DNA from 4 places in the Cellvibrio sp. genome. Region 2 is predicted to be linked to each of the others. Evidence: predicted binding sites of a transcription regulator. Region 2 holds the regulator's gene; each other region holds the start of a gene.
What was found. The regulator sigma-54, encoded in region 2, starts transcription at its own class of promoters, with help from an activator protein. The targets are predictions, from matches to a motif close to TGGCACANNNNTTGCNNT.
Positions count from the first base shown of each region.

Region 1: flgB (flagellar basal body rod protein FlgB) is a predicted target of sigma-54. The motif match lies at 2,246-2,263, and genes of this name have one in related genera.
Region 3: ACWA6V_RS03800 (ammonium transporter) is a predicted target of sigma-54. The motif match lies at 3,134-3,151, and genes of this name have one in related genera.
Region 4: ACWA6V_RS05495 (ammonium transporter) is a predicted target of sigma-54. The motif match lies at 1,196-1,213, and genes of this name have one in related genera.

Region 1 covers NZ_JBRFPI010000021.1:11,957-16,478, reverse strand. The annotation lists gene ACWA6V_RS02495 (flagellar hook-basal body complex protein) at 1-425, opposite strand, end outside; gene ACWA6V_RS02490 (flagellar hook assembly protein FlgD) at 553-1,257, opposite strand; gene flgC (flagellar basal body rod protein FlgC) at 1,269-1,718, opposite strand; gene flgB (flagellar basal body rod protein FlgB) at 1,777-2,178, opposite strand; gene ACWA6V_RS02475 (CheR family methyltransferase) at 2,462-3,337, opposite strand; gene ACWA6V_RS02470 (chemotaxis protein CheV) at 3,392-4,348, opposite strand.
Region 2 covers NZ_JBRFPI010000512.1:9-2,469, reverse strand. The annotation lists partial or broken gene lptB (LPS export ABC transporter ATP-binding protein) at 1-403, shown strand, start outside; gene ACWA6V_RS20520 (RNA polymerase factor sigma-54) at 607-2,253, shown strand; partial or broken gene ACWA6V_RS20515 (HPF/RaiA family ribosome-associated protein) at 2,368-2,461, shown strand, end outside.
Region 3 covers NZ_JBRFPI010000036.1:10,103-14,624, reverse strand. The annotation lists gene ACWA6V_RS03810 (TonB-dependent receptor plug domain-containing protein) at 1-983, shown strand, start outside; gene ACWA6V_RS03805 (hypothetical protein) at 996-1,628, opposite strand; gene ACWA6V_RS03800 (ammonium transporter) at 1,762-3,102, opposite strand; gene ACWA6V_RS03795 (polysaccharide lyase) at 3,463-4,227, opposite strand; partial or broken gene ACWA6V_RS03790 (hypothetical protein) at 4,359-4,522, opposite strand, start outside.
Region 4 covers NZ_JBRFPI010000055.1:8,955-13,476, forward strand. The annotation lists gene ACWA6V_RS05485 (polysaccharide biosynthesis protein) at 1-8, shown strand, start outside; gene ACWA6V_RS05490 (MraY family glycosyltransferase) at 9-1,007, opposite strand; gene ACWA6V_RS05495 (ammonium transporter) at 1,418-2,731, shown strand; gene rlmB (23S rRNA (guanosine(2251)-2'-O)-methyltransferase RlmB) at 2,813-3,586, opposite strand; gene ACWA6V_RS05505 (pyridoxine 5'-phosphate synthase) at 3,626-4,396, opposite strand; gene ACWA6V_RS05510 (peptidylprolyl isomerase) at 4,380-4,522, opposite strand, start outside.

The DNA.
Region 1 (4,522 bases), on a different contig from region 2:
ACACGTAAGTCACCCAATACCCCGCTAACATTACCATCTGCATCTGCAGCGAAACCTTGCAACAGCGCGTTTGTACCATTGACGATGTAACCATCCTTATCCAACCCAAAAGTACCTGCACGGGTAAACAGACGCTCACCATTTTTTTCCACTACAAAGAAACCTTCACCATTGACCGACATATCCAATTCATTTTGCGTAAATTTCAAATTACCCTGAGTAAATTGCTGGCGAATGTTTTGAATAGTCACGCCACTACCAGCGGTGTTTGAACCGCCACCAAGCAAGGTGCTGGTATATACGTCACCAAATTCCGTGCGCGAGGATTTGAAACCAATGGTGCTGGCATTGGCGATATTGTTACCGGTCACTTGCAGATCGGTATTGGCCGCACGAATTCCGCTTAACGCTGTATTGAAAGACATATTACACCTCGACCATAACGATTAATGGCTAAAAACTTTGTAATTTATGACGCAACTTTTAGAAACTATTCAGCCAACTTTTAACGTAACTATTTTTAAATAAAATAAATTCCAAGCCCAACAATCACTAATTAAATTGTTTTACATCTTTGGCATCGACTGCACCTATACCTGCAAGATTCAAAATAAGCGCACCATTTTCACCAATAGTCACACTATTCACGTTGGCGCTGAGCGATGTATTCAGCGCTTCAGATTTTCCATTTTGGGTCGCTGTGATTTCAAAACGGTACTTACCGGCGGCGGCAACCGAATCTTCATCGGCTTCCCAATCCAGCAATTCACCATTCACTTCCAGATTCTGACCATCCCAACGGAATACAGCTTCCCCAGCGGGCACATCGCCAACAGGGATAGCTTGTACAAGCGAACCGGTACTATCATAAATACTGACTTTCATATCCTTGGTGGGATAAGATAGGTCCACACTGCCTGCTACAATTCCTCCTTTTACCAAGGTGCTGGTATCCGATTCCACCGTCACACTGCGACCAACCAAGGACGATGCTTGCAGCGCATTATTAGACATAAAACTATTGAAGCTGGTATTTAAACGCTCCAAACCTTCCACTGAACTGAACTGTGCCAGTTGCGCCACAAATTCACTGTTGTCTTGCGGGCTTAATGGATTTTGATTGTTCATTTGCGTGATCATCAATTCAAGAAACGCAGCCTGCCCCAGTTCGTTGGTGTTCTTTTTTGTTTCTTGCTTTTTAGTGATGCTGAGATTGTCGGCAACATTGTTAGTTGCTGTTGCATTAGATACAGTCATGATTCAGCCCCTTATTGACCAAGCGTTAAAACGCGTTGAACCATTTGTTTGGCTGAATTCATCACTTCGACATTCATTTGAAATGAACGCGATGCAGCAATCATATTCGCCATTTCTTCAACCGGATTCACATTGGGGTAATACACATAACCTTCTTCATCCGCCTTTGGATGCGTTGGTTCATAACGGCGTTGCAGCGGTGCATCACTCTCTACAATACCGAGCACTTGTACGCCCGCTGCCGCATCAACTTCGTTATCACTGTAAGCGCCTTCAGTAACGCTGGCACGCATGGCGTCTTGTTGGATAGCAGCAAACACCGGCTGGCGACTGCGATAGACTTCATTCACACTGGAGCTGGCTGATTGCGCATTCGCCAGGTTGCTGGCGGTGGTATTTAAACGCAAACTTTGTGCGTTCATACCGGTGCCAGCGATATCAAAAATATTTCCAAGTGCCATGATTCAATACCTACAAAATGTGTTCAGAAAAAACGCCCACCAAAAGTTAATAACGGTTTTACTCGCCGCGAATCGCTGTGCGCAACCCGGTAAATTTGCTGTTTAGAAATTGAAAACTCGCTTGGAATGCCAAGGCATTTTTCATGTATTCCGCGTGTTCAATTTGATCTTCAACTGTGTTGCCATCAATGGATGGCTGTTGCGGTGTGCGATAGAGAACGTCGCCTTCATCTGTTGAGAAACCACTGCCATCAATATGACGCGATTGGGTGGTAGAGAGATCAAAGCCTTGGGATGCATTCATCTTTTGGTTCAACGCCTGCTTGAAATCCAGATCTTTTGCTTTGAAATTCGGGGTATCAATATTGGCGAGGTTATTTGCCAGCACACCCGCGCGCTCAGAGCGAAAGTGCAGCGCTGATTCGTGGATGCCGAGTGCTTTGTCGAAAGAGATAGACATATCAGGTTCGCCTTCTAGAGATGACAGGTGGCAACCAAAGCGGTTGTGACCTTTTGTTATTTACAACAAAGCAACGCCTGTGCCAACGGTCAAAAACAAACATAAACCATTGTTTTTAAAGGATTATAAAAATCTTTTTCGGTGGCTTTTTAAAAGCGGCAATAGCCAAGCGGCAAAGGTTTTCCGCTCATGGAGACAAGCTGCAAGGGAACGGCAAATAGCCCCAAAAAAAGAAAACCGGGAAAAAAGCCCGGTTTCAGGAAAGTGAATAGCACTGAAAAGCCTAAATCGCTTTGTAGAGAATACCCGGCTCGCAGCGCACCATTTCAAACAAATCAGCCGCACCGGCCAAACCTTCTGACGAACCAAGGAAGAGAATGCCTTGCGGCTTTAAGGAGGCGTGGATTTTTTGCAGGATTTGCCGCTTCAAATCGGCATTGAAATAAATCAACACATTGCGGCAAAAAACGATATCGAACTTGCCCAATGCAGCGTAGGAATCCATCAAGTTGAGTGAGCGAAAATCAATACGCTCCTTCACCAGACTTTTTACTCGCCAGACAACAGGTGTAGGGTTATCAAAGTAGCGCTCTAATCTTTCGGCAGATAACCCGCGTAAGACCGACAGCTTATCGTACTCTCCGCGCTTGGCCTGATCCAAGACAGTCGATGACAAATCAGTCGCCACAATTTGCACCTGCCGCGCCAAATTACCCATCGCCTGACGCTTGTACTCCTCGACCATCATACTGATGGAATAAGGTTCCTGCCCCGATGAGCAAGCAGCAGACCAAATGCGTACCGGGCCAAACATGCGGTTATTGCCTGCCATCAGTTGCGGCAGCAAGGTGTTTTTAAGATGGTCGTAGGGATAGATGTCGCGAAACCAAAAAGTCTCATTGGTGGTCATGGAATCGACCACCTGGTCTTTCAATTTGCGGTTGATCCCCAGCTTTAGTGCGCGCACCAATTCACCAAATGACGCGATATTATTTTCCTCCAAAATGCGGCGAATACGGTTGGTTACTAAATATTGTTTGTTATCGCCCAGCGAAATGCCGCAGGCGTCTTCAAGGAATTGACGGAATTGATCAAACTCGGCCTGGTCAATATTGTCTCGGCCCACCGGTTTGGCAAAAGGTGACTCTTTATTAATCATAGGCTTCCAATGTAAAACAATTGCCGCGCGTCAATTCGCAACGGCAATACAAAGTCAGGCTTCTTCAGGTGGCAACAAACTTTCACCGGTAATCGCCAGGACGCGATCATTTACGCGTTTTGCCAGCTCATCCGGATGGAACTTCGCGAGAAAATCATCTGCCCCCACCTTCCGCACCATGGCTTCGTTAAATACACCACTGAGAGATGTGTGCAGGATGATATGCAGTTTTTTCAGTTCAGGATGGTTGCGCACCTCAGCTGTAAAAGTGTAACCATCCATCTCCGGCATTTCGATGTCGCAGATAATCATGATGAGCTCTGCGTAAGGATCTTTTCCTTCTTTGATCAAGTCAGTTAAGTATTGGAAACCTTCTGCGCCATCTTTTTTGACAGTGGTTTTAATTCCCATTCCTTCAACTACACGCTGGATTTGTTTGCGCGCGATAGTCGAGTCATCAATGATCAATACATGTTTTTGTACTACGCGATCGGCGATACCGTCTTCAATCACACCTGCGCTAACTTCTTCTCGCGCCGGTGAGACCTCGGCAAGGATTTTCTCTACATCAATAATCTCCACCAATTGCCCATCAACCTGGGTGACAGCAGTCAGGTAATGCTCGCGGCCTGCTCCCTTTGGTGGTGGATGAATATCGCCCCAATTCATATTGACGATGCGTTCAACAGACCGCACCAGAAAACCCTGTGCGGTGCGATTGTACTCGGTGATGATGACAAAGCAGCTCTCGATATCCGGCAACTCGCGGCGGCCAATCGCAAGGTTCATATCCATTATGGGTATGGTGCCACCACGGATATGGGCAACACCACGCACTACCGAGCTACGACCAGGAATCGCATTGAGTTGCGGGCACTGAAGCACCTCCTTTACTTTGAAGACGTTAATGCCATACAACTGCTGACCGCCAAGCCGAAACAACAGGAGCTCCAGACGGTTTTGCCCAACCAACTGTGTACGCTGATTGACACTATCCATTACACCAGCCATGCAATTACCTCATTTATTCTCAAATTTCCGGCTCAGGTCATCTGCAAATTGGCCACAGCTATACGGCACAGTATTTGCTTTGATGCTTAGTAAAGCAGCTTAGCGGCAAAAAAGTGTCAGGCTTTAGTCGTTAATGATCCAGACTGGCACTCAGTTCTTACCCTTGAGGATAGG
Region 2 (2,461 bases):
TCTGGATCGAACCCAGCGCCAGGAAAAGCTCGAATCGTTGCTTAATGAATTCCATATCACCCACATTCGCGACAGCCTGGGGATGGCACTTTCAGGCGGTGAACGCCGCCGGGTAGAAATCGCCCGTGCGCTGGCCACCGACCCTAAATTTATCCTTCTCGATGAGCCCTTTGCCGGTGTTGACCCTATTTCAGTCAACGACATCAAAGAAATTGTGCGCCATCTTAAAGACCGTGGTATCGGCGTGCTGATAACCGACCACAACGTGCGGGAAACGCTCGATATCTGTGAGACCGCCTATATCGTTAGCGAAGGGCACATTATTGCCGAGGGCGATGCCGAAACCGTACTCAGCAACAGCAAGGTACGCGAAGTCTATTTAGGCGAGCATTTCCGGCTGTAAAGATGGCTAAACCCGTCACCTCCGGTGTTACCAACCGCCCGTCAGCAACACCTTAGGCAACACACAAACAACTTGACAAGTAACATTATTTGATCATTAGGCATAAAGCTTGCTTAAGCTTATTGCTTGCGCGCCAAACCCTGACTAAACTCCACCTATCTGATGTTTTCCATCCTGCGTTATAAGGGTTTGTCGTTCACATAATGAAGCAATCTCTCCAACTCAAACTCGGTCAGCAGCTGACCATGACTCCGCAATTGCAACAGGCCATCCGCCTCTTGCAATTATCGACGTTAGACCTGCAGCAAGAAATACAGGAAGCGCTTGAATCCAACCCCATGCTGGAAGTGGAAGAAAGCTTCGATAGTCCCAGCAGCACCAATGATTACGAAGGGAGCGAACTGGATAAAGCGGATTACACCCGCCAATTGGAGATAGCCGCTGAAGCTGGCACTGACCACGGCACCGACTTTACCGCGAGCGAAAATTTCTCCTCCAGCACAGCCGACAACTACAGCGAAACCAATAGCTATTCCGAAGGCGGTGAAAGCTTCGGTGAAGGTGAAAGTGAAAGTTTTGGCGATAGCGATGTATACGGCGAAGGTGATGGCTTTAGTGCTGACAGCGGCGACTGGAGCGATTCCATCCCCAGCGACCTCCCGGTCGATACCAGTTGGGATGATGTTTACCAATCGTCCTCCAGCAGCAGCTCCAGCAACTACGACAACGAAGACAATGATTTTGAAAGTCGCCGCGCCGCAACTGATTCGCTCTATGACCATTTGATGTGGCAGTTAAACCTGACGCCCATGTCGGATCGCGACCGCGTACTGGCGATGGCAATTATCGATGCGGTGGAACCGAGCGGCATGCTGTCCATCACCATCGAAGAAATTTTTGAAGGTATGCGCGGCGATTTTGAAGAACTGGAACTCGACGAAGTTGAAGCAGTGCAGCACCGCTTGCAACAATTCGACCCTTGCGGTGTATGCAGTCAAAATCTATCTGAATGCCTGTTAGTGCAACTACAGCAATTTGATCCGAAAACACCGTTTTTGGAATCGGCAAAATTAATTGCCAAGCAATATTTGCCAGTGCTCGGCAGCCGCGATTATCGCCAGCTGATGCGCCGCACCAAATTGAAAGAAGCTGAATTAAGCCAGGCAGTGGCATTAATCCAAAGTTTGAATCCCCGCCCGGGGGATATGATCGCCAACGGCGATACCGAATATGTCGTACCTGATGTATTCGTTGAAAAGCGTGATGGCCGCTGGATAGTGGAACTCAATCCGGATATTGCGCCGCGCCTGCGCATCAATTCCGACTACGCCTCCATGGTGAAACGCGCCGACTCCAGCACCGACAACACCTTCCTTAAAGATAATTTGCAGGAAGCGCGCTGGTTCTTGAAAAGTTTGCAGAGCCGCAATGAAACCCTGCTGAAAGTGGCGAGTTGTATTGTGGAAAAACAGCGCGGCTTTTTGGATTACGGCCCCGAGGCGATGAAACCCCTGGTGCTACACGATATCGCCGAAATTGTGGAGATGCACGAATCTACAATTTCACGTGTGACCACACAAAAATACATGCATACCCCGCAGGGTATTTTTGAACTGAAATATTTTTTCTCCAGCCATGTCAGCACCGACAGCGGCGGCGAATGTTCATCAACTGCGATTCGCGCAATCATCAAAAAATTGGTGAGCGCCGAGAACCCGAAAAAACCGCTCAGCGATAGCAAGATTACCGATCTGCTAGCCGAGCAGGGGATTCAAGTGGCGCGCCGCACCATCGCCAAATACCGTGAATCACTCAATATTCCACCGTCGAATGAACGCAAAACTATTTAGCTATTTAATTGTATTAGTTGTAGTACCAATAAAGTTCGGATCAAAAAAATTCATGGATGTAATGCGAGGTTGTGCCAGCCGCAACCGTTTTGTTTCTAGCGAGAGGAAGTATCTATGCAAATAAATATCAGCGGTCGCCATGTAGAAGTTACCGATTCCATGAGAGAGTATGTAACCAGCAAAGTAGAACGTTTAACGCACCACCACG
Region 3 (4,522 bases), on a different contig from region 2:
ATGCACAGCTCGATTCGATTTACCAATATGCGGAAGACGCGAGTATCAGTTTGGGGGTGTACCACCAAACGGAAATAGCGCGTGCAATTAGTGTGGATATGCCGCCGCAAGAATATTTCCCGCCGGATGGCGAATTGCAGCAACAAACACGTGCGATTTATGCAAATTGGGATTTGCGCATCAGTGATTATGACCTTTCACTCGGTGCGCGCGCTTCCCATCACGATTATTCCGGCAGTGCATTTACACCGCGCATTGGAGTGACGCGCGCAGAAAAAAATTGGCATATGAAAATGCTCTATGGCACCGCCTTTCGCGAGCCGGATTTACAAACCAGCAATCCGATTTTTCATCCAGCAACCGAAACGTTGAAAGCGGAGCAAAGTCGGGTAAGTGAAATAGAATATGGCCATACTCTCGGCAAAAAAAGTTATCTGACTCTCTCGCTGTTTGATCAAAAAATTAAAGATGCCATTATTTATTCGTACGAGCCGGGTTACACCAATAACCCGCCAATTAAAACGCGCGGTATCGATCTGCAATATTGGTTTACCGGTGATGTTGTTAGCCTGCGCGCTAACGCGAGTTATGCAAAAGCCAACGACGATGATTTGTTGCCTTACGATGTGCCCAATCATTCAGGGCAGAATATGGGTGCTGCTAACCAAATCGCCAATCTCTGGTTGGGTTGGAAAACACCGGTAGAAAATCTTGGAGTGAATCTGGATTTACGCTATGTCGGCAGCCGCTACGCACAGCAATATTCAGCTGCAGTAGATTCGATTCAAGTACAACAGCTCGCTGCAGAAAAAACCCTTAACCTGAGTTTGACTTACAGTTTTCCAGCAGTGCTCTGGACGCTGGGTGTTAGCAATCTTACTGACGCTAATGTACTTATTCCCCAACCCTATAATGATGTGAGTACGCCTTTTCCTGCAGGTGGCCGCGAATACTGGTTACGCGCAGAAATCACCTTTCAGTAAATATATTTTCAGTTACAACAAACTTTGTACATTGGTTGTTGGATGTTCTTTTTGCACATTGCTCACCGTGCTTTGCAATATCTGGTCAGCTTTGATCGGCCCCAAATATTCACACAGCGCCACATAAGCCAGGTTGATTACCTGCTGCATGGTATTGATATTGGGTGTAGTGCCAGTGAGCGGCGTCATCTGGTTTAACCAACCGTGAAAAGCCCAGCGCTCATGTGTTGGCAATGAAATTTTGGTGAGGTTTTCCAACACGTAGAGACGGATGCGCGTGGAGGCATCACCTCCGGGTGAGTCAATCAGTTGTTCCACCAGTGCCATAAACATCAGCAGTATCGGCGAGCTAGACGTTTTCGCTGCATGAAGGGTGTTGTGTTTGATTGAAGGAGGTTCGGTAGTGCGATGGTGACGGCCATCCTGCATCGATGAAAATGTGCTGACCAACGCTTGTAACATTCGCGAGCGCATATGGGCGATTTCAAGATCGTTACAGAGCTCGCGTAAAAAATGTTGCAGGGCAAACGTAGGTTGGTGGGCGTATTTTTCGTCCCACAGGATTAATGCGTTGGCGAGCGTTTTACCGTTGATAAACGGCATGAGCGCTTCTTCAACCGCTTTACGTTTTTGGCTTGGATTCACTCTGTCGCCTCGTTTCCATGACTGTGTGGTAGTGGTGGTGCAGCTTGGTTATTGATGGTTGCTGTTGTATGGCATCGGTGCTGTGCCTTTTTTCCATCGCCGCTTTTTTAAAATAAATGACGTTATTAAAAAATTATCGCTGTGAATGTAATGCGTCTGCGTTGAGTGCGCGCGTATCCTGAAATTCCGGGTAGCCCAGTTCAGCGTGTTCGGTAAAATCCAAACCGCGCTGTTCGTGTAAGGTGCTGGCGCGGATGCCGATGAGTTTGTCGATCAGGAAGTAACACGGCAGCGCAACACCGAAGCCCCAGGCAAAGGCAACCAGCACGCCTAAACCTTGAATGCTGAAACGTTCGAGACTGAATAAATCCCCCGCGAAAAAAATCCCCGCCGCGAGTGTGCCCCACGCACCACAAAAACCGTGCACGCTCACCGCATCCACCACGTCATCAATTTTAAAGCTGGCGATAAATTTGGGCGCTATGTAGGTAATGATTCCGGAAATAAAACCCGTAACTAATGCAAATTGCGGATCCATAGTGGCGCACCCGGCAGTAATTCCCACCAAACCACCGAGACTGCCATTCACTGTGCCGGTCAATAAAATGGGCTGTTTAAATAACTTGGCGGTAAGCATATAACCCAGCGCACCAGTACAAGCAGAGAGATGGGTATTGAGCGCAATTTTGCCGATGTCTAGATTGGCGGCGAGGGTTGAGCCCGCATTAAAACCGAACCAGCCAAACCACAAGATAAATCCACCCAGTGCCACCATACTTAAATTGTGTCCGGGAATAGTGCGCGACTCTCCGCTCGCCGAAAAACGTCCGAGGCGCGGCCCGAGCACGATAATTCCGGCCAGAGCAACCCAGCCGCCTATCGAATGCACAACGGTTGAACCGGCAAAATCGATAAAGCCCATTTCTTTCAACCAGCCGTTGCCACCGTGGGCGCTGCCCCAAGCCCAGCTGCCAAATACGGGGTAAATTAATCCGGCAATAATGCAGGCACCAATTAAATAAGCGTGAAAATGAATTCGCTCTGCCATGGCGCCGCTTGCGATAGTAGTGGCGGTAGCGGCAAACATCATTTGAAAAAAGATAAATGTCCAATCCCATCCAGCGAGATCACTGGGGAAAAAATGGCTCTCGCCGAACCAACCGGTGTTATTCACACCGAACATCAATCCGTAACCCAGCGCCCAAAAAATCACGCTGCATACACACACATCCATGTAATTTTTCATAATCACATTGACGGAGTTCTTTGCGCGCGCCATGCCACTCTCCACCAAAGCAAAGCCCGCTTGCATTAAAAAAACCAGTACACCGGTAATGACTACCCAGCTGCTATTCAGCGCAGTGGTCGCATCCATAATATTGGGTTCTGCTGCAATACAGTTTGCCCCCAATAAGATTGCACATACCCCAATCGCTATAGACCAAAGCCGCGTAGCCGAAAAAATGAATCGCATAGCCAGTACCCGCAATGAGAATAAACATGGTTTTGCAACTCATGTGCCATCGCGGGGGGAAGTATGTCGTGGTAACGGAATCCGCGCGTTTTAGTCTGAGAGAAATAATCTGGCCGCACTGATATTGTGCGCAGGCGAATTAGTGGAGCGAAAACGTGCACGAAAAAGTGATTTTTTGGGCGTCACTTAATTGAGTCATATGATTTGGTTTTAAGTGGGTGCGATGCTGATAAATAAAGTGGTTGTGTGTTAGCAACCACTAAAAAATTGCTATACCAATCATGCGCAGATTGGGTGGGTAGCCCAAACAGAGTGCAACCTCAAAAAATTGCACTCTATTGGATGGCAAATGCAGGTTAATTAGTGAGTGGTTGGATTGCAGATTTTGCCGACCAAGTGTTTATCTCGCTCCAGCAGTTCAGTGAGATTGTCTGTCTCGATTGCGCCATCAATTAAAATGTCTTCAACGGCTTTCTCTTGTGTACGTAAAATGCCAATCTGGGTAAACATCAAGGCGTCTTTTGCCGGTAAATTTTTAAACTGGTTTTTGCCCATGTGTTTGCCATTGACCCACACTTCTGCCGAACCCAGTTGCGGATCAGTTGACCAATGGATATGTAATGCAACGCGATGCCACTGCCCCGGCGCGGCGCCTTCCGGTAGTTTCCACAGCACCTCTTTTGCGGCAGTTTCCTGAAAACTTAACTCGCTGCCCGCAATATTAAAACGCAGCATTTGTTGCCAGCTTTTATCCGATTCCCAATAACCCAATTCGTGTTTGTGCTCGCTGAGTTTTTTCGGTAGATAAAAACTGAATGCGAAAAAAGTATCCTTGCCTTCGAGAGTATTTCCCGCCGCACGGCGATGATGAAATTCGCTGCGGTTCAAAAACTTATTGCCTTTCCATAAAAAAGAATCGTCTCCAGTCAAACGCACTTTGCCCGCGTATTTCCCATCGAACACGCAGTCGCTGGTGACAGACAATCCTGCGGGATTAATAGGTGTATCCCATTGGGAAATGTCACCGGTTTCAAAATCGCCCTGCCAGAGGATACTGGCGCTGGAAAAATGGGAAATACTGAATAATGCAATTGCACTGCAAATAGATGAGAGTGATTTTTTCATACGGCAGATCCTTGGAATTATTGTTGTTCACTAATGCGGTAGTCAGGGATTTTATGCGAGCGGATAAAACAAAACGCCGATACTGGTGGGCAGTATCGGCGTTTTGTTATCTGCTGTCGATTGGGTGGTAATTACACCGGCTGCGAAATCACCCCGTTGCAAATCGGGGTAAAGGCCGTGAGTTTATCGAGCGTGGCGGCGTTACCGAGACTATTGCCAGGGAAGACGCTGCCAAACTGGTTCTGTGCACCGTGGAGCGCCATGTAATTAAGCACGACGGTTTCCACCAGCGAGT
Region 4 (4,522 bases), on a different contig from region 2:
TTAATTGATTACTCGATACAACCTGCGCGAAATTTACGCGCGATAATTAGTAAAGGCGTGTAGGCAATCACTAGCGCAACTGAAAAATGTATCTGAGTTGTTGTGACTGCAACTGCGATAGGTAGAAGCCAGAATAGATTTATGGCAACAATCGCGAGCGTTGCATAAGTATGTGAATTTAATTTAATTGCAATTTTTTGATAGGCGTGAGTTCGATGAGCTTGGTAAACAGCTTGTCGGGTGAGGATGCGGCAAAAAAGTGTGTAACTGGCATCTACAATAAATACACCAAGCATAATTAGCCAAGCTGAAAAAATGCGCAAATCGTCAGTTATGCTTCCAATAGCAAGTAGGCCAATACCAAGGCCAAGAAAAAGACTGCCAGTATCCCCCATAAAAAGTTTTGCTTTAGGAAAATTCCAAAATAAAAACCCACCAGCGCTTGCCGAGATAATTATCAATAAATAGATAACGTCTGTGTGTGTGGTTTTTATCCAATATATTAACGCCATACCCATACAGACGCAGATTGCTTCAAGTGCTGCCAAGCCATTAATTCCATCCATAAAATTGTATAAATTTGTCATCCACACAATAAATAAAATCGCGATGCATGTGGTTAACAATTGAATGAGAGCTGGCCATTCATTGTTGATCCCAATCAGATAAATACCTAAGCCGGCAAGCAAAAACTGTATGGTTAGGCGTATAGCTACATTCAAGTTGAACAAATCGTCACAGATTCCAAGAATTGCTATTAGTCCTGCTGGAATCATCAAACAGTAAATAGTGGAGAGAGTTAAATGACCCAGGCTCAAAGCAGCTAATAATGCGATGACCACGCCTCCAACTATGGCAATGCCGCCGCCTCGCGGGGTGGGAGTTTGATGGGAGCTGCGAGAGTTGGGTGTGTCTAGCAGGCGCTTCCCAAAATGATGGATTACTAAGCGCGAGAGGAGCAGTGAAATCAATACAGGCAATACGCAGAGGGTGAGCCACTTGGTCAATGTGTGATCCTTTATTTAGTGGTTTGAGGTAGTGGATTGTATCTTAGGTTATCGGGATACGGCACTTCATCGTTTTGCACCAAAATAGACCTGTAAAAATATTCATATGTTCTTGTGTGGTGCATTTATGATGGTTCGCCTTGGTGCTAAAGATTATATGTCTATGAAAAATATATAAAAAATAATTATGGTTTAAAATTTGCTTTTTCCTGCTTCGTTTTAATTATTACCTAATAAATGGATATTTTTTGCCTTTATCTGGTGCGATTGCTTTATGGGGTGGGGGATATTTCCTACACTTTGTGCAATCAGTAGATTGACTCTGAGTCAAAACAGAGCAAGGTTCACCAAAAAATTAAAGTGCAATCGGATCACATCCTATTAACCAAAAGAACCATCATGGGGTCACTATGAAGAAGCTAAATTTCAAACTCTTTGCGCTATTAGGGGGGCTACTGACTATTTATGGTCAGGGCGCACTTGCCCAAGAGGCGACAATTAATGGCGCTAATACAGCCTGGATTTTGACCTCAACAGCATTGGTTCTTTTTATGACCTTGCCTGGTTTGGCATTGTTCTATGGTGGCTTGGTGCGTGTAAAGAATATCTTGTCGGTACTTATGCAATGTTTTGCGATTGCTTGTTTGGTTTCAATCCTATGGTTGATCGCAGGCTACAGCTTGGCGTTCGGAACTGGTAATGCATGGATTGGTGATTTGAGTATGGTGTTCATGGCCAACATCAGCGAGGACGCGTTGGCGGGAGATATCCCGCTTAGTCTGCATGCAATGTATCAAATGACCTTTGCCATTATTACGCCAGCGTTGATCGTTGGTGCTTTTGCAGAGCGCATGAAGTTCTCCTCCATGTTGATCTTTTCTGCACTTTGGTTATTTGCTGTTTACATTCCAGTCTGTCACTGGGTGTGGGCTGGGTCAGGTTGGCTATTCGCAAAAGGCTTGTTGGATTTCGCGGGCGGTACAGTCGTGCATATCACTGCAGGTGTGGCGGCGCTTGTTGCCGCCATAGTGATTGGCAAGCGCAATGGCTTTCCAACAACTGCAATGCCTCCGCACAATATGACGATGACGGTTACTGGTGCAGGTATGCTTTGGGTTGGTTGGTTTGGTTTTAATGCTGGTAGCGCCCTTGCTGCCAATGGCAATGCAGCTATGGCAATGTTGGTGACTCATATTTCTGCAGCAGCAGGTGCCTTGGCGTGGATGACTATTGAATGGCTGCGCTTCAGAAAGCCGAGTGTGTTGGGTATTGTGACCGGGATGGTCGCGGGGCTCGGCACTATTACCCCGGCATCTGGGTATGTTGGTCCAGGCGGTGCGTTAGTGATTGGCTTGGCGGCTGGTGTTGTCTGTTTCTTCATGACTCAGCTGATAAAGCGCGTATGGAAAATCGACGATTCACTCGATGTTTTCCCTGTGCATGGTGTTGGTGGTGTGTTGGGCACAATTCTCGCCGGGATATTTGCATCTACTGAACTTGGTGTATTTAGCGGGCAAGGTTTCGCCAGTGGCATCACCTCTATGGGTGAGCAGTTAGTTGTGCAATTGCTGGGTGTCGTTGTTACCTTTGTTTATACCGCAGTTGTAACTTATATCTTACTGAAAGTGACTGGTGTATTTACTTCAGGCTTACGTGTAACCCAAGAAGAGGAAAGTGTTGGTTTGGATTTGAGCCTGCATGAAGAGGATGGCTACAAGCTTTAATTTAGTATGTGACAAATCCAATAAAAAAGAGGAGCTTTTGCTCCTCTTTTTTATTTGGTCGACATGGGAATTCAATACCGATTATTTAAAGGCAATTAAGGCTGCTGTGACTGCAACATTTAACGACTCCACGCCATTATTCATTGGAATACAGATTTGCTCGTTGCAAAGTTTAGTAACCTCCCTTGAAACCCCTTCAGACTCATTGCCTAATACATAAATGCATGGGGCATCAGGGGTGAATTTTTTAAGTTCTGTTGAGGCGTGTGACGATAGGGCGCAGACAATTACACCTGCTTGCTTAAAGTCACCTAAAGCGTGGGGGAGATCTTTACAGCGCAATAACGGAGCTCGAAATACAGTGCCAGCGCTCGCTTTAATAACAAGCGGGTCAATTTGAGCATTCCCTTTTTGGGGCAGCAATATTCCATCGATATTGCCAGCGCAAGCCGACCTAATAATCATGCCCAGGTTTTGTGGGTTTTGTACTCCATCCAGTGCCAGCAGGGTATAATTTTTTTTCTTGTTTTCTGCAAGAAACTCATCGTAGAGTTTATAGCCGCGCAATTGTAAATCGGCTGCCACCCCTTGATCTTGTGATGCATTTTTAGAGATGCGCGATAATGCTTGCCGCTCATGATAAATAATCTCTGCCCCTTTTGCTTTTGCCAACGAAATAATATCGTCAAGAATATCCGCTGATTTATTGCTGCGGGCCAGATGCAGGCGATAAATAAATGTCGCGGGATCCTGCAGTGCTTCGAGAACAGTTTTTCGCCCATAGACAGTCATTAATGAATCAAAAAAACGCTTCTTTTCCAGATAAGCGGGGCTGTCATCGCGGGGTTTGTTCATACTAGGTTTCTTGCATTAGTGAGGGGGGTAGGGGTAGGATTAGGCCGAGCAGAGTTTTTTGTATGCTTGCACCGTTGTCGGCAACCCCATTGCGATTGCGTCTACTATCAGTGCGTGACCAATGGACACCTCCAGCAACCCGGGCACTTGACGAAAAAGGGCAAGATTTTCCAAATTTAAATCGTGCCCGGCATTTAAGCCAATGCCAATTTTTTGTGCGTGGATTGCTGCATCGATATAGGTTTGGAATAATGCGTGAAAGTGTTCATCCTGACGCTTAAACGCGTCGGCATAAGGGCCAGTGTATAACTCAATACGATCAGCCCCCAGCTCTTTGGCCAGTGAGATTTGTTCTATATCCGGATCCATAAATAAACTGACGCGGACCCCGAGATCCTGCAATTCACAAATCAGTGGGCGTAATTTTTCTCCTGCTACCTTTAAATTAAAGCCGTGATCAGATGTAAGTTGATCATTGGAGTCGGGCACCAATGTGCATTGGTGTGGGCGCACGTCCTGTACTAATTTAATAAAGCCGGGAAAATCCCCCAGCAATTCTGCGTAGGGGTTTCCTTCGATATTAAATTCAATGCCCGCGTGGGATTTGACCAGCTCACTGAGTTCATAAACATCGTGTGGTCGGATGTGGCGCTGGTCCGGGCGGGGGTGCACTGTAAGCCCGTCTGCGCCTGATTGAATGCAGATCTCGCCATGGCTAATTACGCTCGGGTAATTTCCTGGGCGAGAATTTCGGATCAGTGCAATTTTATTTAAATTGACACTGAGTGCAGTGTTATTGCTGGGGGTCATTAATGGGTACCAATGCATCTTTAATGCTGGATGGTTTGGGGGTATTTTGCGACTCAATCAATGCGTTCAAACTACTCGCATCAATTCGTTCTGCACTCAGTATACGTACAGCATAATTTGGAGCTT